3 regions of the Pseudomonas sp. GNP014 genome follow, and region 1 is predicted to be linked to each of the others. Evidence: predicted binding sites of a transcription regulator. Region 1 holds the regulator's gene; each other region holds the start of a gene.
The links. Region 1 encodes FliA, which starts transcription of late flagellar genes. Its sites were predicted from a motif close to CTAAAGTTTNNNNNNNNNNNGCCGNTAA; they were not measured.

Region 1 (7,478 bases):
TCCGGCGACTCGATGCCGTGGTCGACAGCGTTGCGCACCAAGTGGACCAGCGGGTCGGCCAGGGCCTCGACAAGGTTTTTGTCGAGGTCGGTTTCTTCACCCACCAGTTCCAGGTTGATCTCTTTCTTGAGCTGACGCGCGAGGTCGCGAACCAGACGCGGGAAGCGCCCGAAGACCTTCTTGATCGGCTGCATCCGGGTCTTCATCACCGCGGTCTGCAAGTCAGCCGTGACCACGTCGAGGTTCGACACGGCCTTGGACATGGCTTCGTCGCCGCTGTTGAGACCCAGGCGCACCAGGCGGTTACGCACCAGCACCAGCTCGCCGACCATGTTCATGATTTCGTCGAGACGCGCGGTGTCGACTCGCACGGTGGTCTCGGCTTCGCTCGCCGGTTTTTCCGGTGGCGGAGTTGCTGGAGCACGAGCCGGCGCCGGTGCAGCAGCGGCAGCCGGTTTTGGCGTTTCAGCTTTTGGCTCAGGCTTGGCAGCGGCCTTCGGCGCGGCGGCCGGAGCCGCTGCAGCCTTGGCGGCAGGCGCGGCGACTGTCGACGCGGAGCCGGCCGTCGCAGCGCTTGCATCGAACTTGCCTTTGCCGTGCAGCTCGTCGAGCAGCGATTCGAACTCGTGATCGCTGATCAGGTCGCTGCCGGCAGCAGCGGCTACCGGTGCGGCAGGTGCCGCCGGTGCCGAGGCGATCGCCGACTCCAGCGCTTCCACGGCGAAGTTGCCCTTGCCGTGCAACTGATCAAGCAGTGCTTCGAATTCGTCGTCGGTGATGTCCGAGCTGTCGCCCGCCGCTGGGGCCGCAGGCGCTGCCGTCGGTGCAACGGCGTCAGGTGCGAACTGGCCTTTGCCGTGCAACTGATCGAGCAGCGACTCGAACTCGGCATCGGTGATTTCATCGCTGGCGGCCGCTTCGGCAGTTTGCACCGGCGCAGCAACGACCGGGGCTTCGGCTTCGGCCTTGACGGCGTTCAGCGAGTCCAGCAGTTGTTCGAATTCGTTATCGGTGATGTCGCCCGAATCGCCGGAATCGCCTTCGACGACCAGTTCTTCGATCATCTCGGCCACCGGTGAAGCCGGGGCTTCATCGGCCGTTTGCGGCTCGGCCAGACGCGCCAGCGCGGCCAGCAGTTCCGGGGTGGCGGCGGTGATCGGGGCACGTTCACGGACTTCGCTGAACATGCTGTTCACCGCGTCCAGTGCTTCGAGCACCACGTCCATCAGTTCGGCATCAACGCGGCGTTCACCCTTGCGCAGGATGTCGAACACGTTTTCGGCGATGTGACAGCACTCCACCAGCTCGTTGAGCTGAAGGAAGCCGGCGCCCCCTTTTACAGTATGGAAACCGCGAAAAATTGCGTTGAGCAGATCTGCATCATCCGGGCGGCTTTCCAGCTCAACCAGTTGTTCGGACAGTTGCTCAAGAATCTCGCCGGCCTCAACCAGGAAATCCTGAAGGATCTCTTCATCGGCGCCGAAGCTCATTAATGGGGTGCTCCTACAGGTCTAAAAACCTAAAACTCAAAATCCAAGGCTGGATAGCAAATCGTCCACATCGTCCTGACCGGACACAACGTCTTCTCGTTTATCGGCATGAATCTGCGGACCTTCACCCTGCGAGAGATGTTTTTGTGGATCTTTTTCTGCAAGCATCGCGGCGCGGTCATGTTCGATGCCCGCAAAGCGGTCCACCTGACTGGCCATGAGCACGAGTTTGAGCAAATTGCTTTCGACTTCGGTGACCAGTTGGGTCACGCGCTTGATCACCTGACCGGTCAGGTCCTGGTAATCCTGGGCCAGCAGGATGTCGTTGAGGTTGCTCGACACCGCACGGTTGTCCGTGCTGCTGCGCGACAGAAAACCGTCGACCCGACGCGCCAGTTCGCGGAACTCTTCAGCCCCGACCTCGCGACGCATGAAGCGACCCCAATCGGTGCTCAGGGCCTGGGCTTCGTCAGCCAGGCCATTGACCACCGGGGTGGCGCTTTCCACCAGATCCATGGTGCGGTTGGCCGCGGCTTCAGTCAGCTTGACCACATAGCCCAGGCGTTCGGTGGCGTCGGTGATTTGCGACACTTCCTCGGCCTGCGGCATGTGCGGATCAATCTGGAAGTTGACGATCGCACTGTGCAGTTCGCGCGTGAGCTTGCCCACTTCCTGATACAGGCCGCGGTCACGGGTCTGATTGAGCTCATGGATCAGTTGCACAGCGTCGCCGAACCTGCCTTTTTCAAGGCTCTCGACCAGTTCGACCGCGTGTTTTTTCAGGGTCGACTCGAAATCGCCCTGTGAAGATTCGTTATGCTCCATAGCTCCCCCGCGCGTTCATCAGCCGATGCGTTCGAAAATCTTCTCGATTTTTTCTTTCAGCGCCTGAGCCGTGAAAGGTTTGACCACGTAGCCGTTCACACCGGCCTGGGCCGCTTCGATGATCTGCTCACGCTTGGCTTCTGCCGTCACCATCAGCACCGGCAGGTGCTTGAGTTTTTCATCGGCACGCACGTGGCGCAGCAGGTCGATACCGGTCATGCCCGGCATGTTCCAGTCCGTTACCAGAAAGTCGATGCTTCCGCTGTTGAGCACCGGAATGGCAGTGGTGCCATCGTCGGCCTCGACGGTGTTGGTGAACCCCAGATCACGCAGCAGGTTCTTGATGATCCGCCGCATCGTTGAGAAGTCATCAACGATGAGGATTTTCATGTTCTTGTCCAATTCGACCTCCAAGCAGTCTTAAACGCGCCCAGCACCTGGACGCGCCATTTCAATCAATCCGGCGTAGCACTCGAAGACTGTCTGGAGCACAACAGAGCAAGACCGGTGCCGTTCATCACCGCACCAGCCTCGTTCGCAGTGTCCCCACACTGCCTTCAGCGCGCTCGCCACTCCCCCAAACGCCCCCGCAAGCGGGCCGCGCACTGGCTGTGTAACTGGCTGACCCGCGACTCACTGACGCCAAGGACTTCACCGATTTCCTTGAGGTTCAGCTCTTCGTCGTAGTACAGCGCCAACACCAGTCGCTCACGCTCCGGCAAATTGGCAATCGCGTCCGCCAGTGCGGCCTGGAAACGTTCATCTTCCAGATCGCGTGACGGCTCAAGATGAGCACTGGCGCCATCCTCGTGCAGCCCTTCGTGTTCGCCGTCCTGCAACAGGTCGTCGAAACTGAACAGGCGGCTGCCCAGGGTGTCATTCAAAATCCCGTAGTAATCGTCGAGACTCAATTGGAGTTCGGCCGCAACCTCGTGATCTTTAGCATCACGGCCGGTTTTAGCTTCAATTGCCCGAATTGCGTCGCTGACCATACGGGTGTTGCGGTGAACCGAGCGTGGCGCCCAGTCCCCTTTACGGACTTCATCGAGCATCGCGCCGCGGATTCGAATGCCCGCGTACGTTTCGAAACTGGCGCCTTTGCTGGCGTCGTATTTGGTCGAGACTTCGAGCAGACCGATCATGCCGGCCTGAATCAGGTCTTCGACCTGCACACTGGCCGGCAAGCGTGCCAGCAAGTGGTAGGCAATGCGTTTGACCAGTGGCGCGTAACGCTCGATCAACTCGTATTGCGCGTCGCGTGCCGACTTCTTGTAGTAATTCATACCGCTGGCGGTCATAGCACTGGTCCTGCCGTTTGCTGCACGAGGCGCTCGACGAAAAATTCCAGGTGGCCGCGCGGGTTCGCCGGCAGCGGCCAGGTGTCGACCTTCTGGGCGATGGCCTTGAACGCCAGGGCGCACTTGGAACGCGGAAAGGCTTCATAGACCGCACGCTGCTTCTGCACCGCCTTACGCACGCTTTCGTCGTAAGGCACGGCGCCGACGTATTGTAGGGCCACGTCAAGGAAGCGATCCGTGACCTTGGTCAACTTGGCGAACAGGTTGCGCCCTTCCTGCGGGCTCTGGGCCATGTTGGCCAGCACGCGGAAGCGGTTCATGCCGTAATCGCGGTTGAGCAGTTTGATAAGCGCGTAGGCGTCGGTAATGGACGTCGGCTCGTCGCAGACCACCAGCAACACTTCCTGCGCGGCGCGTACAAAACTGACTACCGAGTCACCAATACCCGCAGCGGTGTCGATCACCAGCACGTCGAGATTGTCGCCGATGTCGCTGAACGCCTGAATCAGGCCGGCGTGCTGCGCCGGGCTCAGGTGCACCATGCTCTGGGTGCCGGAAGCGGCCGGCACGATGCGGATCCCGCCGGGGCCCTGCAACAGGACGTCGCGCAGCTCGCAGCGGCCTTCGATCACGTCGGCCAAAGTACGTTTGGGGGTCAGTCCCAGCAGAACGTCGACGTTCGCCAGCCCCAGGTCGGCGTCCAGCAGCATGACCCGACGGCCAAGCTCTGCCAGCGCCAGAGACAAGTTCACTGACACGTTAGTCTTGCCGACGCCACCTTTGCCGCCGGTCACCGCGATCACCTGTACGGGATGCATGCTGCCCATGTTATTTCTTTACCTTGTCTTGCATAGACGGAGGCCACATTACTGGCTGCGCGTTCACAACCGGAACAATGCATGGCAGGCCATCGATGTAGGTACAAAAACTGTTCATGAATACCTCAGCCTACCTGCTTGGTCGGGCTGTGATAGATATCAGCGAACATGTCAGCCATGGCTTCTTCGCTGGGTTCTTCCTGCATTTGCACGCTGACGGCGCGGCTGACCAGTTGATGACGGCGCGGCAGATGCAGATCATCCGGAATCCGTGGGCCATCGGTCAGGTACGCGACCGGCAATTCATGACTGATCGCCAGGCTCAACACTTCGCCAAGGCTGGCCGTTTCATCCAGTTTAGTCAGGATGCACCCGGCAAGCCCGCAACGCTTGTAACTGTGATAAGCGGCGGTTAGAACCTGTTTCTGGCTGGTGGTTGCCAGCACCAGATAATTTTTTGAACGGATACCGCGCCCGGCCAGACTTTCCAGCTGCATGCGCAGGGCCGGATCGCTGGCTTGCAGGCCGGCAGTATCAATCAGCACCACGCGTTTGCGCAGCAACGGATCCAGCGCCTGCACCAGCGACTGGCCCGGATCAACGTGCGTCACCGGCACATTGAGAATCCGCCCGAGGGTCTTGAGCTGTTCCTGTGCACCGATGCGGAAGCTGTCCATGCTCACCAGCGCCACGTTGTGCGCGCCGTATTTGAGCACATAACGCGCGGCCAGTTTGGCCAGCGTGGTGGTCTTGCCCATGCCGGCCGGGCCGACCATCGCAATCACCCCGCCCTCTTCCAGCGGCTCGACTTCCGGCACGGCAATCATCCGCGCCAGATGCGCGAGCAACATGCGCCAGGCCTGACGCGGCTCTTCGATATCGGTGATCATCGACAGCAGATCGCGCGACAGCGGGCCGGACAGGCCGATGCGCTGCAGACGGCGATACAGATTGGCCTGCGCCGGGCGGCTGCCTTGCAGCTGATTCCAGGCCAGGGTGCCAAGCTGCACTTCCATCAGTTCGCGCAGGCTGTTCAATTCGAAGCGCATCGAGTCCAGCGCACGCGGGTCGACACCGCCGGAGGACTGCGCAGGTGCCGGGGCCGGACGCGCCGGAGCGGTGTAGGCCGGCTCGCTCAACGGTTCGGCAGCAGTCAGCGGCAGGCCGGCCGTCAACGGCAGCCCGGCGAACAACTGGCGATTGGTATTGCCGTCGGCTTCGCCACGCAGGCTCAGTTCGGCCTGGGCGGTGACGATGCGCGATTGGGTCTTGCGCAGCTCGTCTTCGAGTTCCATGTTCGGAACCCGAGGCGCCAGCGCCGACAATTTGTAATCCAGCGCCGCCGTCAGCTCGACGCCGCCGGCAATGCGGCGGTTGCCAATGATGGCGGCATCAGCGCCCAGCTCATCACGAACCAGCTTCATGGCCTGACGCATATCGGCGGCGAAAAAACGCTTAACTTGCATAAACCACTACCTCAGCCGTTGGGCCCTACTGTCGCAACGATGGTCACTTGCTTGTTGTCCGGAATTTCCTGGTAGGCCAGCACATGCAATCCAGGGACTGCCAGGCGACCAAAGCGCGAGAGCATCGCGCGTATCGGGCCGGCTACCAAGAGGATCACCGGCTGACCTTGCATTTCCTGACGCTGCGCCGCTTCGATCAACGAACGCTGCAGCTTCTCGGCCATGCTCGGCTCCAGCAGAACGCCCTCTTCCGAGCCTTGTCCTGCCTTCTGCAGACTATTGAGCAATATTTGTTCCAACCTTGGCTCCAGGGTGATCACAGGCAGCTCGGACTCAGTGCCTACAATGCTTTGGACGATGGCGCGAGAAACGCCAACCCGGACCGCAGCCACCAATGCGGCGGTATCTTGACTCTTGGCAGCGTTGTTGGCGATGGCTTCGGCGATGCTGCGGATATCGCGCACCGGCACGTGTTCGGCCAACAGCGCCTGCAGCACCTTGAGCAGTTGCGACAGCGACACCACACCCGGCACCAGCTCCTCAGCCAGTTTCGGCGAGCTTTTGGCCAGCAATTGCATGAGTTGCTGCACTTCTTCGTGGCCAATCAGCTCACTGGAGTGCTTGTACAGAATCTGGTTCAAGTGAGTCGCGACCACGGTACTGGCATCGACCACGGTGTAACCGAGCGATTGTGCCTGCGCACGCTGGCTGATCTCGATCCACACCGCCTCCAGGCCAAAAGCCGGATCTTTGGCGTTGATCCCGTTGAGCGTGCCGTAGACCTGCCCCGGGTTGATCGCCAGTTCGCGATCGGGATAGATCTCGGCTTCGGCGAGGATCACACCCATCAGGGTCAGGCGATAAGCGCTCGGGGCCAGGTCGAGGTTGTCGCGAATATGCACGGTCGGCATCAGGAAGCCCAGATCCTGCGAGAGCTTCTTGCGCACGCCCTTGATTCGCGCCAGCAATTGCCCACCCTGATTGCGGTCGACCAGCGGAATCAGGCGATAGCCGACTTCCAGGCCGATCATGTCGATTGGTGTCACGTCGTCCCAGCCCAGCTCTTTGGTTTCCATGGCGCGGGCCGGCGACGGCAGCAGCTCCTGCTGGCGCTTGACCTCTTGCAGAGCCTGCACCTTGGCGACGTTCTGCTTCTTCCAGAACAGGTACGCGCCACCGGCAGCCAGCGCGGCCATGCTCAGGAACGAGAAATGCGGCATGCCCGGCACCAGGCCCATGACCGCCATCAGGCCCGCCGCCACCGCCAGCGCTTTGGGCGAGGCGAACATCTGACGATTGATCTGCTTGCCCATGTCTTCCGAACCGGAAGCACGGGTCACCATGATCGCCGCCGCTGTCGATAACAACAGTGATGGCAATTGCGCCACCAAACCGTCACCGATGGTCAGCAAGGCGTAAACCTTGCCGGCGTCGGCAAAACTCATGTTGTGCTGGAAGATACCAACGGCCATGCCGCCGATCAGGTTGATGAACAGAATCAGCAGGCCGGCGATGGCGTCACCCCGGACGAACTTGCTGGCACCGTCCATCGAACCGTAGAACTCGGCTTCCTGAGCAACT
Region 2 (7,478 bases), 2.0 Mb from region 1:
CCGGCCGGCGACACCTTAATGTTCGGTCAAATCGACCAAAGGCTTCTGCCGCACTTCGGTTTCACGCCCGGCCTGAATCTCGGTCACGCGCTTCAAGGCGTTATCCACAGCGCCCTTGTCCGCCAACAAGCTGTAGCTGATCTGGAACTGTTGGCTGGCCTTTGGCGCAATGGTCGGCACCAGATTCAGCGGACGCTGATAGCGGCGGTTGTAGGAAAAACTGGTGCCCGGCTCAAGGCCTGTGACATAGCCCTGCCCTTGGGTATCGGTGTTTTTCCACAGGGAAAAGACCGGCAACTGCTGCGTGTTGAAGCCAACAGAGACGCCAAGGCTGCCGGCCTTGTTGTGCAAAACGGCCAGGGTTTCGCCTTTGTCGTCGGCGTAGGGCACAACGTTGTAAACCGTTTCATCGTAGTCCTTGGTCGGCCCACGATAGGTCTGCCAGTCGGCCAACTCGGCTTTGGCCTTGTCGTTGAACGGCGAGACCTGTTTTACCGGTGCGGCAAAACGTGCGCCCTGCTCGAGGAACGGCGTACTGAAATTGCTGTGATACAACGCCTGGTATTCCTTCGGATAATCGCCGTTGTTGGTCAGCGTGTCATTGAGGGCGAAACGCGCAGTGCCGGGTTCGGTGACCAGCTCGGTGACGACCGAGAAATCGACTTTCTTGAACGCCTGCTCTTTCAGTTCGCCGCGCAGGCTGATGGCGTAGGGCGGCTTTTCGTCGATGTGCAGGGTGACGCTGCTGGCCGGGATGTTGGCGGCGCGCCCGTGCAGGGTCAGCAGCTCGCCATTGTCCATGCCAGGATGGCCGACCCATTCGTACCCGCAGCGGGTCACCAGTTCATTGAAGCCTTCCAGCCAGCCCAGCCCGCCGCGCCCGTTGAGCTCGATGAAGGCCGGGTTGACCACTTCCTTGACCGGCGAGTCCCATCCCATGCGCACGTTGCCGACCGAGGCCTGCAAGACATTCATGCCTCGGGTCGGCACCACCGAAAGTTTCATCGTGCCGTTATCAATATCCACGATGCTGACCCCTTCCTGCCGCCCACCGTGCAAGGTACGCAGGCTCACGGAAAAGGGTTTGTCGGTTTTCACCCCGAGCTGCTCACTGGTAATACTCCAGTTTTGCGCAGGCTTGTTGGTATCGAGAAGGACGTAATCCCAAGCCATGGCGTGGGAAGCAGCAGAGAATGCGCCGAGGGCGACGGCGAGTTTGAGCGGGGTCATGGCAGCAGCCTTTATTGGAGTTGTGCCATTTTTATAGCGCTGCGGAAACGTTTCAGCAAGCGTAACGGAGCTTGCGATCGTGTGATTTATCAAGAATTGGCAGGGATGCCTTCGCGAGCAAGCTCGCTCCCACAAGGTTTTCGGGTGTTCACACAATTTGTGAGCTACCCCGGAAAATGTGGGAGCGAGCTTGCTCGCGAAAGCTATTTCAGCCGCGCATCAACGAAAGCGATCAACCTCGGAACGCAAATCCGCCGCCAGCTTCTCAAGCTCCTTGGCGGTAACAGCCAGGTTCGACACAACCTCACGCTGCTCACTGTTGGCCAGTGCGATGCTCTGCAAATTGCTGCTCAACAGAGTCGCAGTGCTGCTCTGCTCCTGAGTGGCCGTGGTAATCGCCGCAAACTGCTGCCCCGCCGAACGGCTTTGCTCGTCGATCCGCGCCAGCGCCGAAGCAACATTCGCGTTACGCGACAAACCTTCCTGCATCAGCACATTGCCCTGTTCCATGGTGCTGATTGCGTTGCCAGTTTCCTGCTGGATGCTGTAAATCATGCTGGAAATTTCATCGGTCGCCTGACGGGTGCGCGAGGCCAGGCTGCGCACCTCATCCGCCACCACGGCAAAACCGCGGCCCTGTTCACCGGCACGCGCCGCTTCAATCGCAGCGTTCAGCGCCAGCAGATTGGTCTGCTCGGCAATCGAAGTGATCACGCTGACAATGCCGCCGATTTCCTGGGAGCGCTGGCCGAGGGTGTTGATCACGGTAGCAGTGGTGTTCAGTGCGCCAGCAATTTGCTCCAGCGAGGAAGAAGCCTCTTCCATTGAGCTACGACCGATCTGCGTTTGCTGAGCGTTTTCCTGGGCCAGACGCTGGGTGTTGCCCATGTTGTCGGCGATGTTCAGCGAGGTGGCGCTGAACTCTTCGACGGCGCCGGCCATGCTGGTGATTTCCCCGGACTGCTGCTCCATGCCTTCGTACGCGCCACCGGACAAACCGGACAGCGCCTGTGCCCGGCTGTTGACCTCCTCCGAGGCGCGGCGGATGTGCTCGACCATGGTCGACAGTGCCTGGCTCATCTGGTTGAACGCACGGGACAACTGACCGATTTCGTCGTTGCTCGACACGTTCAGGCGCACGCTCAGATCACCGGCGCCCAAGGCTTCGGCCTGTCGCACCAGATCACTCAGCGGCGCCAATTTGCTGCGCAGCAGCCAGACCACCGAACCCACGGCCAGCAGCATCGCCAACAGACTGCCAATGGCCAGTTGCGTACCGACACTCCAGGTCACCGCGCGAATCTCGGCTTTCGGCATGCTCGCCACGACCGACCATGGCCCGCCATCGAATGGCACGGCGATGCTGTAGAAGTCTTCGGAGGTATCGCTCCAGAACTCACCCTTGCCCGGTTTCGCAGCCAGACCTTTGATCACCGGAACCGCTTGATCCAGCGCCTGCACCCCCGCCGGCGCGACCAGCCATTTGTTTTGCTCATCCAGCAACGCCAGCGAACCGCTCTGGCCGATGCGGAAGCGCTTCAGGTTGTCGAACTGGATGTTCTGCGCATCGGTGTAATCGAAGCCGACGAACAACACCGCAATCACCTTGCCGCTGCCATCGCGCACCGGGGTGTACTGGGTCATGTAGGAGCGATCGAACAACAAGGCACGGCCGACGTAACCTTGCCCCGCCATCAACTTCGCATAAGCCGGGTGCGCATGATCGAGCAAGGTGCCAATGGCGCGCGTGCCATCCTGTTTGGTCAGCGAAGTGCTGACCCGCACGAAGTCTTCGCCGCTGCGCACGAACAGCGTGGCGACGCCCGCTGTCATCTGCTTGAACTCGTCGACTTGCTTGAAGTTGTTGTTCAACACTTCGTCGCCCAGGTGCAGGCCCGGGGTCTGGGTACCGGCCACGGTCACCGGCTCATCCGGATGAATGCTCAGACCGCTGCTGAAGCGCTTCTCGAACAACCCGCTCAGGCGTTGGGTGCTTTCACGCAGCGTGCCGTGAAAAGTGCTCAACTGGTCGGCCAGCAGTCGCGCCTCGCTGGCGAGATGCTCTTCACGGGTGGCGAGGTTGGCGGTATCCAGCGAACGCAGGGCGAACACCGTACTGCCGCTGATGACAATCGCCAGTATCACGGCGAGCGCGAGGCCCAGCTGCGAGGCGATCCGGGCGCGAGGTTGAGACATGGGCAGCTCCTGGCCGAGCCACGTGATCCTCCTTGATCTCGACTCGGAAATTTTTCTGGTTGTGGGGTGAATCGTGGACACCGGCACGACGGTGCCACAAGCACGTATTCGGCGGTGGATCCGAATACTTGAGCGGAAAACAAGGTTATGGCACAAGGCCGGCATTGTGGCGGCTCTAACGTTTCAGCTCAAGCGTGCAACCGCCGGCAACTCCATGGCTCGCACTTCGCCTTGGAGGAAATCGCTGAGACGGCGCAAACGTTCACCTCCCGGACGGGTTTTCGGCCACACCAGGTAATAATTCAGCCCGCTGGCGACGGCCGTCGGCCACGGCAGACTCAGGCGCCCCTGAGCGACATCTTCGGCGACCATCAGCAAGTCGCCCATCGACACCCCGTAACCACGCGCCGCCGCGATCATCCCCAGTTCCAGGGTATCGAACACCTGACCGCCCTTGAGCGAGACCTGATCGGACAGCCCCATGTGCTCCAGCCAGCTGCGCCAGTCGCGCCGATCCGGGGTCGGGTGCAACAGCTCGGTGCAGGCCAGTCGCGCAACGTCCCAGGGCTGGTCGTTGAGCAGGTTCGGCGCGCCGACCGGAATCAGCTCTTCGGGAAACAACAGGCTGGCCTCCCAGTCAGGCGGGAAGTGCCCGTCACTGAGCAGCACCGCGCAGTCGAAAGGCTCGTTGTTGAAGTCCACCGAATCCACGTCCATCCATGCGCTGGTCAGTTGCACCTCGTTGCCCGGCTGCAAGTGCCGGAATCGACTGAGCCGCGCCAGCAGCCAGCGCATGGTCAGGGTCGATGGCGCTTTCATCCGCAGGATGTCGTCTTCGGCGCGCAAGGTATTGCAGGCTCGCTCGAGGGCGGCGAAACCTTCGCGAATCCCCGGCAACAGCATCCGTGCCGACTCGGTGAGTTGCAGGTTGCGCCCACTGCGATGAAACAACTTGCAGGCGAAATGCTCTTCGAGGGTGCGAATGTGCCGGCTGACCGCGCTTTGGGTAATCGACAGCTCCTCGGCGGCGCGGGTGAACGAGCTGTGCCGCGCCGCCGCTTCGAATGCGCGCAAGGCATACAAGGGAGGAAGACGACGAGACATTCGGAAAGCTCCTATAGCGGGATGCGGCCAACTTAGCAGAATCTGCCCTGGATGAGTTTGACTCATGCCACCCATCCTTTTTATCCCTTTGTGCGAAACCGTTTGAGCGCCGAGAATCGACGGCTCCCTGTTCCCTCTTTTAATGAGTGGTGAAGATCATGCAGCAACCTGTGCGTACCGAACTCTGGGCCATCCTGCGGCTGTCGGGGCCGCTGATCGCTTCTCAGTTGGCGCACATGTTGATGGTGCTGACCGACACCCTGATGATGGCGCGCATCAGCCCCGAGGCACTGGCCGGTGGCGGTCTGGGGGCGGCGAGTTATTCGTTCGTGTCGATCTTCTGCATTGGTGTAATTGCAGCGGTCGGCACGCTGGTCGCGATCCGCCAGGGTGCCGGCGACATCATCGGCGCGGCACGCCTGACTCAGGCCGGATTATGGCTGGCGTGGCTGATGGCGCTGGGCGCCGGGTTGCTGCTGTGGAATCTCAAACCGCTGTTGCTGCTGTTCGGCCAGACCGAAACCAACGTCATTGCCGCCGGGCAATTTCTGATTGCCCTGCCCTTCGCCCTGCCCGGCTATTTGAGTTTCATGGCACTGCGCGGCTTTACCAGCGCGATTGGCCGGGCGACCCCGGTGATGGTCATCAGCCTGGGCGGCACCGTGGCCAACTTCCTGCTCAATTACGCACTGATCACCGGCATGTTCGGCCTGCCGAAACTGGGTTTGACGGGCATCGGCCTGGTCACGGCAATTGTAGCCAGCTGCATGGCACTGGCGCTGGCCTGGCATATCCGCCGGCATCCGGCTTACGACGCTTACCCGCTGCGCGCCGGGCTGTCGCGGCCGAACCGGCAATACCTCAAGGAGCTCTGGCGCCTGGGCCTGCCCATTGGCGGCACCTATGCGGTGGAAGTGGGTTTGTTTGCCTTTGCGGCTTTGTGCATGGGCACCATGGGCAGCACGCAGATGGGCGCGCACCAGATCGCCCTGCAAATCGTCTCGGTGGCGTTCATGGTGCCGGCGGGCATGTCGTACGCCATCACCATGCGCGTCGGCCAGCATTACGGCGCCGGGCAGTTGAACGATGCGCGGATGTCCGGACGGGTCGGCATCGCCTTCGGCGCGGTGGTGATGCTGGGTTTTGCCATGGTGTTCTGGTTGTTGCCGAATCAGTTGGTCGGGTTGTTCCTCGATCACAATGATCCGGCGTTTGCCGAGGTCATTCGCCTGGCCGTGAGCCTGCTGGCAGTGGCTGCGTGGTTCGAGCTGTTCGACGGCACCCAGACGATCGCCATGGGCTGCATCCGTGGGCTCAAGGATGCCAAGACCACGTTTCTGGTCGGGCTCGGTTGCTATTGGTTGATCGGCGCGCCGGCGGCGTGGTGGATGGCGTTCCACCTCAACTGGGGGCCGACGGGCGTCTGGTGGGGGCTGGCGCTGGGCCTGGCGTGTGCGGCGATCAGCCTGACCCTGGCGTTTGAGTGGAAGATGAAGCGGATGATTCGGCGGGAGCCTGCGTCATCCAATCAATACACAGTCGCCCAGACTGACTGAGATCCCTTGTAGGAGTGAGCCTTTGTGGCGAGGGGATTTATCCCCGATGGGTGGCGAGGCCGCCCCAAAACCGGTAGCTGGGGTTTATCAGATGTGTCCAGTGCTATGGTCTTGCGACTGCTTCGCAGTCGAACGAGGGATAAATCCCCTCGCCACAATGTTGTTCCAAATTGAGTTATGGATTTAGCTGACGATTTCCAGTGCGGGCTGTTGGCTGGCGCCGAAGGTCAGGTACTCAACCAGTTCCGCCAGCGGCAACGGCCGGCTGATCAGATAACCCTGCACCTGATCGCAACCAAACCCGCGCAACAGATCCAGTTGCTCCGGCGTCTCGACCCCTTCCGCCACCACTTCCAGATGCAGGTTGTGCGCGAGATTGATCATCGCGTGCACCAGTTTGCGGTTCTCTTCACGCTGCTCCATGCCGCCGACGAAGCTCTTGTCGATTTTCAACAAAGTGATCGGCAGGCTGTTGAGGTGCACGAACGATGAGAACCCGGTGCCAAAGTCATCCAGCGAAAAACGCACGCCGAGGCGGCCGAGGGCGTCCATGGTCTGTTTGACCAGATCGCTGCGGCGCATGACGGCGGTTTCGGTCAGTTCGAATTCCAGCCATTGCGCTTCAACACCACGCTCGGCGATCAAACGGCTGAGGGTCGGCAGCAACTGGCTGTCCTGAAACTGGCGGAACGACAGGTTGATCGCCATGTGCAGCGCCGGCAGCCCACGTTCACGCAACGCCTGCATGTCGCGCAGGGCCCGGGAAATCACCCAGTACCCCAGCGGCACGATCAAGCCGCTCTGCTCGGCCAGCGGCACGAATTCGCTCGGCGGCAGCAAGCCGCGCTCGCCATGACGCCAGCGCACCAGCGCTTCGAGACCGACGATCTGCCCGTCCGCCATGTTCAGCCGTGGCTGGTAATGCAGTTCCAGCTCGTCGCGACGCAAGGCCCGGCGCAGCTCGCTTTCGAGGTCGGCCATGCTCCGTGCGTTACGGTTGATGCGTTCGTTGAAGATATGGAAAGTGCAGCCCTGGGTGCTCTTGGCCTGCTGCATGGCAATGTGCGCATGCCACATCAGCGGGTCGGCGCCCCCTTGTGCGCGGGCATGGGCGATGCCGAGGCTGGAACCGATCAACAGGCTTTCACCATCGACCCAATACGGTTCGGACAAGGCTTCGGTGATACGTTCGGCCATCCACTCGGCGCGCTGCGGTGCACGGCGGGTGTCGATCAGCAGGGCAAATTCATCGCTGCCCAGCCGCGCCAGTTGATCACCGGCTTCGAGCTGACTTTTCAGCCGTGCGACGACTTGCAGGATCAAACGGTCGCCGGCCTGATGGCCAAGGGCGTCGTTGGCGTGACGGAAGTTGTCGAGGTCGAGGTGTCCGAG
Region 3 (7,478 bases), 330 kb from region 1:
ATCGGCGACATGCGCACCGCAGCACTGGTCAACGACAAGGGCAGCGTGGATTTTTTCTGCTGGCCGGAGTTCGACAGCCCGTCGATCTTCTGTTCGCTGCTCGACAGCCCTGACGCCGGGATTTTCCAGTTGGCGCCGGACTTGCCCGACGCCCGACGCGAACAGATTTACCTGCCGGACACCAACGTGCTGCAAACCCGCTGGCTCAGTGAACGGGCGGTGGTTGAGGTCACCGACCTGCTGCCGGTGGCCGACAACCAGGACGACTTGCCGCTGTTGATGCGCCGGGTGCGGGTGGTCAGCGGCGAGGCGACCTTCCATGTGCGTTGTGCCGTGCGCCACGACTACGCCCGCGCCAAGACCCGCGCACAGATGGACCGGCAAGCCGTGGTGTTCAGCGCCGAGGGGCAACCGTCGATGCGGCTGACCTCGGATCAAGCGCTGCACATCGAGAACGATGCGGCGCTGGCCTCCTTTACCTTGAAGCACAACGAGCACGCCGAGTTCCTCCTCGGTGGCGCCGACGATCCGCGCTTTGAACAAGGTGCCGCGCAATTGTGCATGGAGCGCACCTTGAGCTTCTGGCGCGGCTGGATCGGCCAGTCCAACTATCGCGGCCGCTGGCGGGAGATGGTCAACCGTTCAGCCCTCGCGCTGAAGCTGCTGACATCGCGCCAGCACGGCGCAATTCTGGCGGCGGCGACCTTCGGTCTGCCGGAAACCCCCGGCGGCGAACGCAACTGGGATTACCGCTACACGTGGATACGCGACGCGTCGTTTACCGTTTATGCCTTTATGCGCCTGGGCTTTGTCGACGAAGCCAATGCCTACATGGGCTGGCTGCGTGGGCGGGTCAGCGATTGCTGCGGCCAGCCAACCAAACTCAACATTCTGTATGCCATTGACGGTCGTCAGGAACTGCCCGAAACCGAACTCACTCACCTGTCCGGCCACGGTGGCGCGCAACCGGTGCGTATCGGCAATGGTGCGTATGAGCAGATTCAGCTGGATATCTTTGGCGAATTGATGGACGCGGTGTATCTGGTCAACAAGTATGGCGACGCCATTTCCCACGAAGGCTGGAACCACGTGCGCGAAGTGGTCGATCAAGTGTGTGAGACATGGCAGACCGCTGATGTAGGCATTTGGGAAATGCGCGGTGAACAACATCACTTTCTGCATTCGCGGCTGATGTGTTGGGTGGCGCTGGATCGGGCCATTCGTCTGGCTTCGAAACGCTCGTTGCCGGCGCCGTTTGTGCAATGGGATCAGACCCGGCAGGCGATCTACGCCGATATCTGGGGCAACTTCTGGAATGAGGAGCGCGGGCATTTCGTCCAGTACAAGGGCGGAACGGCGCTGGACGGTTCGATGCTGCTGATGCCGCTGGTGCGCTTTGTCAGCGCCAAGGACCCGCGGTGGCTGTCGACCCTTGAGGCAATCGAAAAGACCTTGGTGCGCGACGGCATGGTTTATCGCTATCGCAACGACGATGCCAACATCGACGGTTTGACCGGCACCGAAGGCGCGTTTGCCGCGTGTTCGTTCTGGTACGTCGAATGCCTGGCCCGCGCCGGCCAGGTGGAAAAGGCACATCTGGAGTTCGAACAACTGCTGCGCTATGCAAACCCGCTGGGGCTGTACGCCGAAGAGTTCGACAGCAAGGGCCGGCATCTGGGCAACACTCCTCAGGCGCTGACGCATCTGGCACTGATCAGTGCGGCGAGTTTTCTTGATCGGCGTTTGAGTGGGGAGAAGAGTGTTTGGCAGCCGTAATTTCGTCAGTCTCTGTAGGAAATATGCCGAACTTCAGCGCTTCGCCGGGCTAACCCCTACACAGAAATAAACAGAATCAGATCCCCTCTGGTGAGGGGATTTATCCCCGACGGGCTGCGAGGCGGCCCGGCTCTTTGCCCGCTCGTTTCTTCAGCAGTACCGCATTGCATGGCTTTGCGACTGCTGCGCAGCCGATCGGGGATAAATCCCCTCGCCACAGTTTGTGTAGTTTTTTCCGACTTCGTCTAAACAACACCCAGGTAAATCCCTCCCCCGTAACCTGCACTTACACCCTGAAATACCCTGTTGCCAGCTGTTACATCCACCCCTACCATCCACCGCAACGGGCACAGCGGAGCTGTCCAATAAAACCCGAATTCAAGGAACCAGAATGACCCAGCACGTCCACCGCACCATCGGCACGCCCCTGCGCAGCGGCCTGACCCGCACCCAACTCTGGGAAGCCGCCGACCAAGGCCTGATCAAATGCTGGGAGATCGGCCGCCAGCGCGCCACCCGCTTCCCCGACCTCGCGCAAAAATGCCTTGCCGGCGAACTGCCGGTGCTCGGCTGGAAAGGCGGCGTCAGTCGCAGCCTGAAGAAAAACGAAAAATTCGGCTCGCTCAAATACCTCGCGCAGTGGCAAGGATTGCGTGGCGAGGATCTGGATATTGATCTGGGTGAAGAGCGTTCGCTGACCTGCTCGCGAACGAAGATGCGGGTGACGTTTACTCCGGATCGGGCGAAGTATTTCAATCAGCTCGCAGAGGCCGAGGCCTGATTCCGCAGTGGGTAGCGCTTGTGGCGAGGAAGCTTGCTCGCGCTGGACTGCGCAGCAGGCCCTTTAAAATTCGCAGCGCGTCGCGACTCAGCGCAAGCCCTCGCCACGTTTCAGACTCGTCCGATCACATCAGTGTCGATTGATGAATCTGCTGATGCATGCACCGAAAACCGCTCCCGATAAGCCTGAGGCGTCACGCCAATTGCCCGCAAAAAACTGCGGCGCAACGTTTCTTCACTGCCAAACCCGCAGTTGGCCGCGATGCGTTTGACCGGCAGGCCGGTGTCGCTGAGCAGGCGTCGCGCGGTTTCGACACGAATCAATTCAATCGCCCGTGCCGGGGTCTGGCCGGTGTCGGCGCGGTAGTGGCGGACGAAACTGCGCTCGCTCATCCCGGCCTGTTCGGCCAGGGTCGGGATGCCGAGGTCGCAGGTGAGGTGTTCGGCGATCCACGCGTGCAGTTCATCAAAGCGGTTGCCTTGATTTTGCAGCGACAGGGTTACGCTGAATTGCGATTGCCCGCCCGGGCGTTTGAGGAACACCACCAGATGCCGGGCGACGTCCAAAGCGACGTCGCGGCCCAGGTCCTCTTCCACCATCGCCAGTGCCAGATCGATGCCGGCGGTGACGCCCGCCGAGGTCCAGACCGGGCCGTCGTTGATGAAGATCGGATTGGCTTCGACCTGCAGCTTCGGGTGCTGCTGCGCCAATTGTTCGCAACGGGTCCAGTGCGTCACGACGCGGCGCCCGTCGAGCCAGCCACTGGCCGCCAACAGAAACGCGCCGGTGCACACCGAGGCCACGCGCCGGCATTTGGCCGCGTGTTCGCGCACCCAATCCACCAACAACGCGTCCTCAGCCGCCGGGTAAATGCCCCAGCCACCGGCGATGATCAAGGTATCGCTGGCCTGCTGCGGCAAAGGTTCGGCCAGCACCGCCAGCCCCGCCGAGGACATCACCGCCCCGCCCTCACTGGCAATCACCGACGGCGCATAGGGCAAGGGCAAACCGCGTTGGCGAGCGATGTCGTTGGCCGAGGCGAACACCTGCAACGGCCCGGTGACGTCGAGGATCTGCATGTTGGCAAACGCGAGTACGTGAATGGCTTTGGGCATTTGGCGTAATTCGTGGGGTGATTGGCGTATACGCCAGAACCTACGCGCCTACAGTGAAGCCGTCCACCCCTTTTCATGGAGCAAGAACAATGACGCTGCAGATCGGTTTTCTGTTGTTCCCGCAAGTTCAGCAACTTGACCTGACCGGGCCGTACGACGTGCTCGCCTCGTTGCCGGGCGTGCAAGTGCATCTGATCTGGAAGGATTTGATGCCCGTTACCGCCAGCACCGGTCTGCTGCTGAAACCGACCACCACGTTCGAGGATTGCCCGGATCTGGATGTGATCTGCGTGCCAGGCGGTGGTGGCGTCGGGGCGCTGATGGAGGATGAGGTAACGCTGGCCTTCATCAAGCGTCAGGCTGCGCAGGCGAAGTACGTGACATCAGTGTGCACCGGTTCGCTGGTGCTCGGCGCGGCGGGCCTGCTGCAAGGCAAACGTGCGACCACGCATTGGGCGTATCACGATCTGCTGCCGACACTGGGCGCGATTGCGGTGAAGGATCGGGTGGTGCGTGACGGCAATCTGTTTACCGGGGGCGGGATCACGGCGGGGATCGATTTCGCCCTGGTGCTGGCGGCTGAACTGTTCGATGCCGACACGGCGCAATTGGTGCAGTTGCAGCTGGAATATGCGCCGGCGCCGCCGTTCAATGCCGGTAGCCCGGACACCGCGCCGGGGGCGATTGTCGATGAAGCTCGCCTGCGTGCCGCGCCATCGCTGAAGTTGCGCACGGAAATCACCGAGCGCGCGGCGGCGAAACTCAATCTGCACTGATTCCCAGCCATCCACAAAATCCTGTGGGAGCTGGCTTGCCAGCGATAGCGGTGGTCCAGTCGATGAGGATGTCGGTTGTGCAGGCCTCATCGCTGGCAAGCCAGCTCCCACAGGTAACGGGGCTGGACACAGGTTTTTGTGCTGCCCCGGTTTCCCCTTTCACCTTCACTTGTCCCCACGCCCCCACCCGTGTAGAAAGCCCTTCCACATATTCTGCACAGGGACTTTCCATGAAGGCGTTGCCATGGCTCTATCTGGCACTTCTCAGCCTCGGTTACGGGTGGGCGCTGAGCTACGGACAGCTCGGCTGGCTGGCGCTGATCAGCATCGGCCTTCTGTTATTTGCCGGATTTGCCGTGCGCCAGCAACAGGTACCGGTGGCGCGGTTTCTCGGTCATGGTCTGTTTATCGTCCTCGCCCTGTCGCTGGCCCTGCACTGGTTACCGGGTTTCTACAATGGTCGCGCCATCGACCCGCAGCGCTTCACCGACAACGCCGTGCCGTTCGCGATGTACCTGAATCTGGACAAACCGCTGATTGGTTTCTGGTTGCTGCTGGTCTGTCCGTGGATTGTCGCGCGGCGGTCGTTGCGCCTGACCGTATACGCCACCCTCCTCGCCCTGACCCTGAGCGCCATCCTCGCCCTCGGCGGCGCGCTGTTGCTTGGCGTCATCACTTGGGCGCCAAAGTGGCCCGACCCGGCATGGCTGTGGGTGTTGAACAACCTGCTGCTGGTGACACTGGTCGAAGAAGCGCTGTTTCGCGGCTATATACAAGGGCGGGCTCAGCCGGCGCTTCCAGCACCTGCCCTACGGCGACAACCTCGCCCTGTTGCTGGCCTCGCTGCTGTTCGGCCTGGTGCACGCCGGTGCCGGCTGGACCTGGGTGTTGCTGGCGGGTCTGGCCGGTGTCGGCTATGGTCTGGCCTACCGTTTTGGCGGGCTGGGTGCGGCGATCGCCACGCACTTCGGGCTGAACCTGCTGCACTTTGCGCTGTTCACCTATCCGATGCTGGCGGGTTGAAGCAAGGCCCGTTTTGCGACGCCGTACTTATTACTGAAAAAAAACTTCAATAATTTCCTGACATCGCCGACAACCTTTCAAAGCCTTGCGGATTGAAAAACCATGCGTAACAACCAGCCCATTACACAACGCGAACGGACTTTCCCGGCTCAGCAGCGGTTGATCTCCACAACCGACGCCAAGGGCGTGATCACCTACTGCAACGACGCTTTCGTCGAGATCAGCGGGTTTTCGCGTGAAGAACTGATCCGTGCGCCGCACAACCTGGTCCGTCACCCCGACGTCCCGGCGGCGGTGTTTTCGCACATGTGGGGCACACTGAAACAAGGCTTGCCATGGATGGGCATTGTCAAGAATCGCTGCAAATCCGGTGACCATTACTGGGTGAACGCCTACGTGACACCGGTGTTCGATGGCAGTCAGGTGATCGGTTACGAGTCGGTGCGGATCAAACCCACCGCCGAACAGATCCGCCGTGCCGAAGCGCTCTACCAACGCATCAACCAGGGCAAGTCGGCGATCCCTTCCAGCGATAAATGGCTGCCGGTGCTGCAAGACTGGTTGCCGTTCATTCTGGTCAGCCAACTGAGCTTCGTGATCGGCGCGACCCTCAACTCGCACTGGGGCTTCGCCCTGGCGGCCGGTTTGTCGGTGCCGCTGGGCCTGATGGGCCTGCAATGGCAGCAACGCGGGCTCAAGCGCCTGCTGCGCCTGGCCGAGCAGACCACTTCCGACCCGCTGATCGCGCAGATGTACACCGACAGCCGTGGCGCCCAGGCGCGTCTGGAAATGTCGATCCTCAGCCAGGAAGCGCGCCTGAAAACCTGCCTGACCCGCCTGCAGGACACCGCCGAACACCTGACCGATCAGGCCAAACAGTCCGACGCCCTGGCGCACAACAGCTCCAGCGGCCTGGAACGCCAACGCGTGGAAACCGAACAGGTCGCCACCGCCGTCAACCAGATGGCCGCGACCACTCAGGAAGTGGCGAGCCACGTGCAGCGCACCGCCGACGCGACTCAGGAAGCCAATCGCCTGACCGGTCGCGGTCGTGACATTGCCGGCGAGACTCGCGAAGCCATTCAGCGTTTGTCGGTGGTCGTCGGCGAAACCGGCCTGACCGTGACCCAACTGGCCAAGGACAGCGACGAAATCGGCGGCGTGGTTGATGTGATCAAAGGCATCGCCGACCAGACCAACCTGCTCGCCCTCAACGCCGCCATCGAAGCGGCCCGTGCCGGCGAGATGGGCCGTGGTTTCGCGGTAGTGGCTGACGAAGTGCGTCAACTGGCGCAACGCACCAGCGAATCGACCGGGCAGATTCATGCCCTGATCGCCAAGTTGCAGCAGACCGCTTCAAGCGCCGTGCAAACCATGGAAGCCGGGCATCGTCAGGCCGAAGAAGGTGTGGCGCGGGTACTGGAGGCGGATCAGGCACTGGTCGGGATCAGTGAAGCGGTGGCCAACATCACCGACATGACCACGCAGATTGCTGCGGCGACGGAAGAGCAAAGTGCGGTGGCTGAAGAGATCAGCCGCAACATCAGCAATATTTCGGAACTGGCGGATCAGACTTCCGAGCAGGCACATAACTCGGCGTTGCTGAGTGAAGAGCTGACGAAGACGGCGAATACGCAGTACTCGTTGGTGGAGCGGTTTAACCGCTGATTGAACTGGCGATAACAAAAAACCCGGAGGGCGAGAGCTTCCGGGTTTTTTGTTGCTTGTCTGAAAGTGATGGTGCTTGGCGGACCGCTTTCGCGAGCAAGCTCGCTCCCACATTGGAACTGCTTGGGACCACAGTTTTGTGTCCGACGACAATCTCCTGTGGGAGCGAGCCTGCTCGCGAAGAGGCCTTCTCTGCCGGCGAAGATCTCACTCAAGCAATGCAGACACTGCCTACAACTCGCCCAGAATGAGCCGACTGGTGCTCGTTGATGCCAGGTTCTATCGTTTGCCGGTCAAAACTTATTCACATAAGCTGGTCAGCATGAATACACATCCTTC

Region 2: a site for FliA is predicted at 3,532-3,559, ahead of ACXX9E_RS04605 (methyl-accepting chemotaxis protein). Genes of this name have one in related genera too.
Region 3: a site for FliA is predicted at 5,517-5,544, ahead of ACXX9E_RS15025 (methyl-accepting chemotaxis protein). Genes of this name have one in related genera too.

What each region holds. Positions count from the first base shown of each region.
Region 1 is NZ_JBTGUS010000001.1:3,001,580-3,009,057, reverse strand. It holds gene ACXX9E_RS13520 (chemotaxis protein CheA) at 1-1,490, opposite strand, end outside; gene ACXX9E_RS13515 (protein phosphatase CheZ) at 1,527-2,315, opposite strand; gene ACXX9E_RS13510 (chemotaxis response regulator CheY) at 2,334-2,705, opposite strand; gene fliA (RNA polymerase sigma factor FliA) at 2,873-3,613, opposite strand; gene fleN (flagellar synthesis regulator FleN) at 3,610-4,440, opposite strand; gene flhF (flagellar biosynthesis GTPase FlhF) at 4,557-5,897, opposite strand; gene flhA (flagellar biosynthesis protein FlhA) at 5,909-7,478, opposite strand, start outside.
Region 2 is NZ_JBTGUS010000001.1:978,041-985,518, forward strand. It holds gene ACXX9E_RS04595 (YifB family Mg chelatase-like AAA ATPase) at 1-19, shown strand, start outside; gene ACXX9E_RS04600 (aldose 1-epimerase family protein) at 16-1,230, opposite strand; gene ACXX9E_RS04605 (methyl-accepting chemotaxis protein) at 1,450-3,426, opposite strand; gene ACXX9E_RS04610 (LysR substrate-binding domain-containing protein) at 3,610-4,530, opposite strand; gene ACXX9E_RS04615 (NorM family multidrug efflux MATE transporter) at 4,689-6,086, shown strand; gene ACXX9E_RS04620 (putative bifunctional diguanylate cyclase/phosphodiesterase) at 6,270-7,478, opposite strand, start outside.
Region 3 is NZ_JBTGUS010000001.1:3,334,045-3,341,522, reverse strand. It holds gene ACXX9E_RS15050 (glycoside hydrolase family 15 protein) at 1-1,776, shown strand, start outside; gene ACXX9E_RS15045 (hypothetical protein) at 2,168-2,557, shown strand; gene ACXX9E_RS15040 (GlxA family transcriptional regulator) at 2,668-3,672, opposite strand; gene inhA (isonitrile hydratase) at 3,762-4,448, shown strand; partial or broken gene ACXX9E_RS15030 (CPBP family intramembrane glutamic endopeptidase) at 4,679-5,471, shown strand; gene ACXX9E_RS15025 (methyl-accepting chemotaxis protein) at 5,574-7,139, shown strand; gene ACXX9E_RS15020 (hypothetical protein) at 7,399-7,478, shown strand, end outside.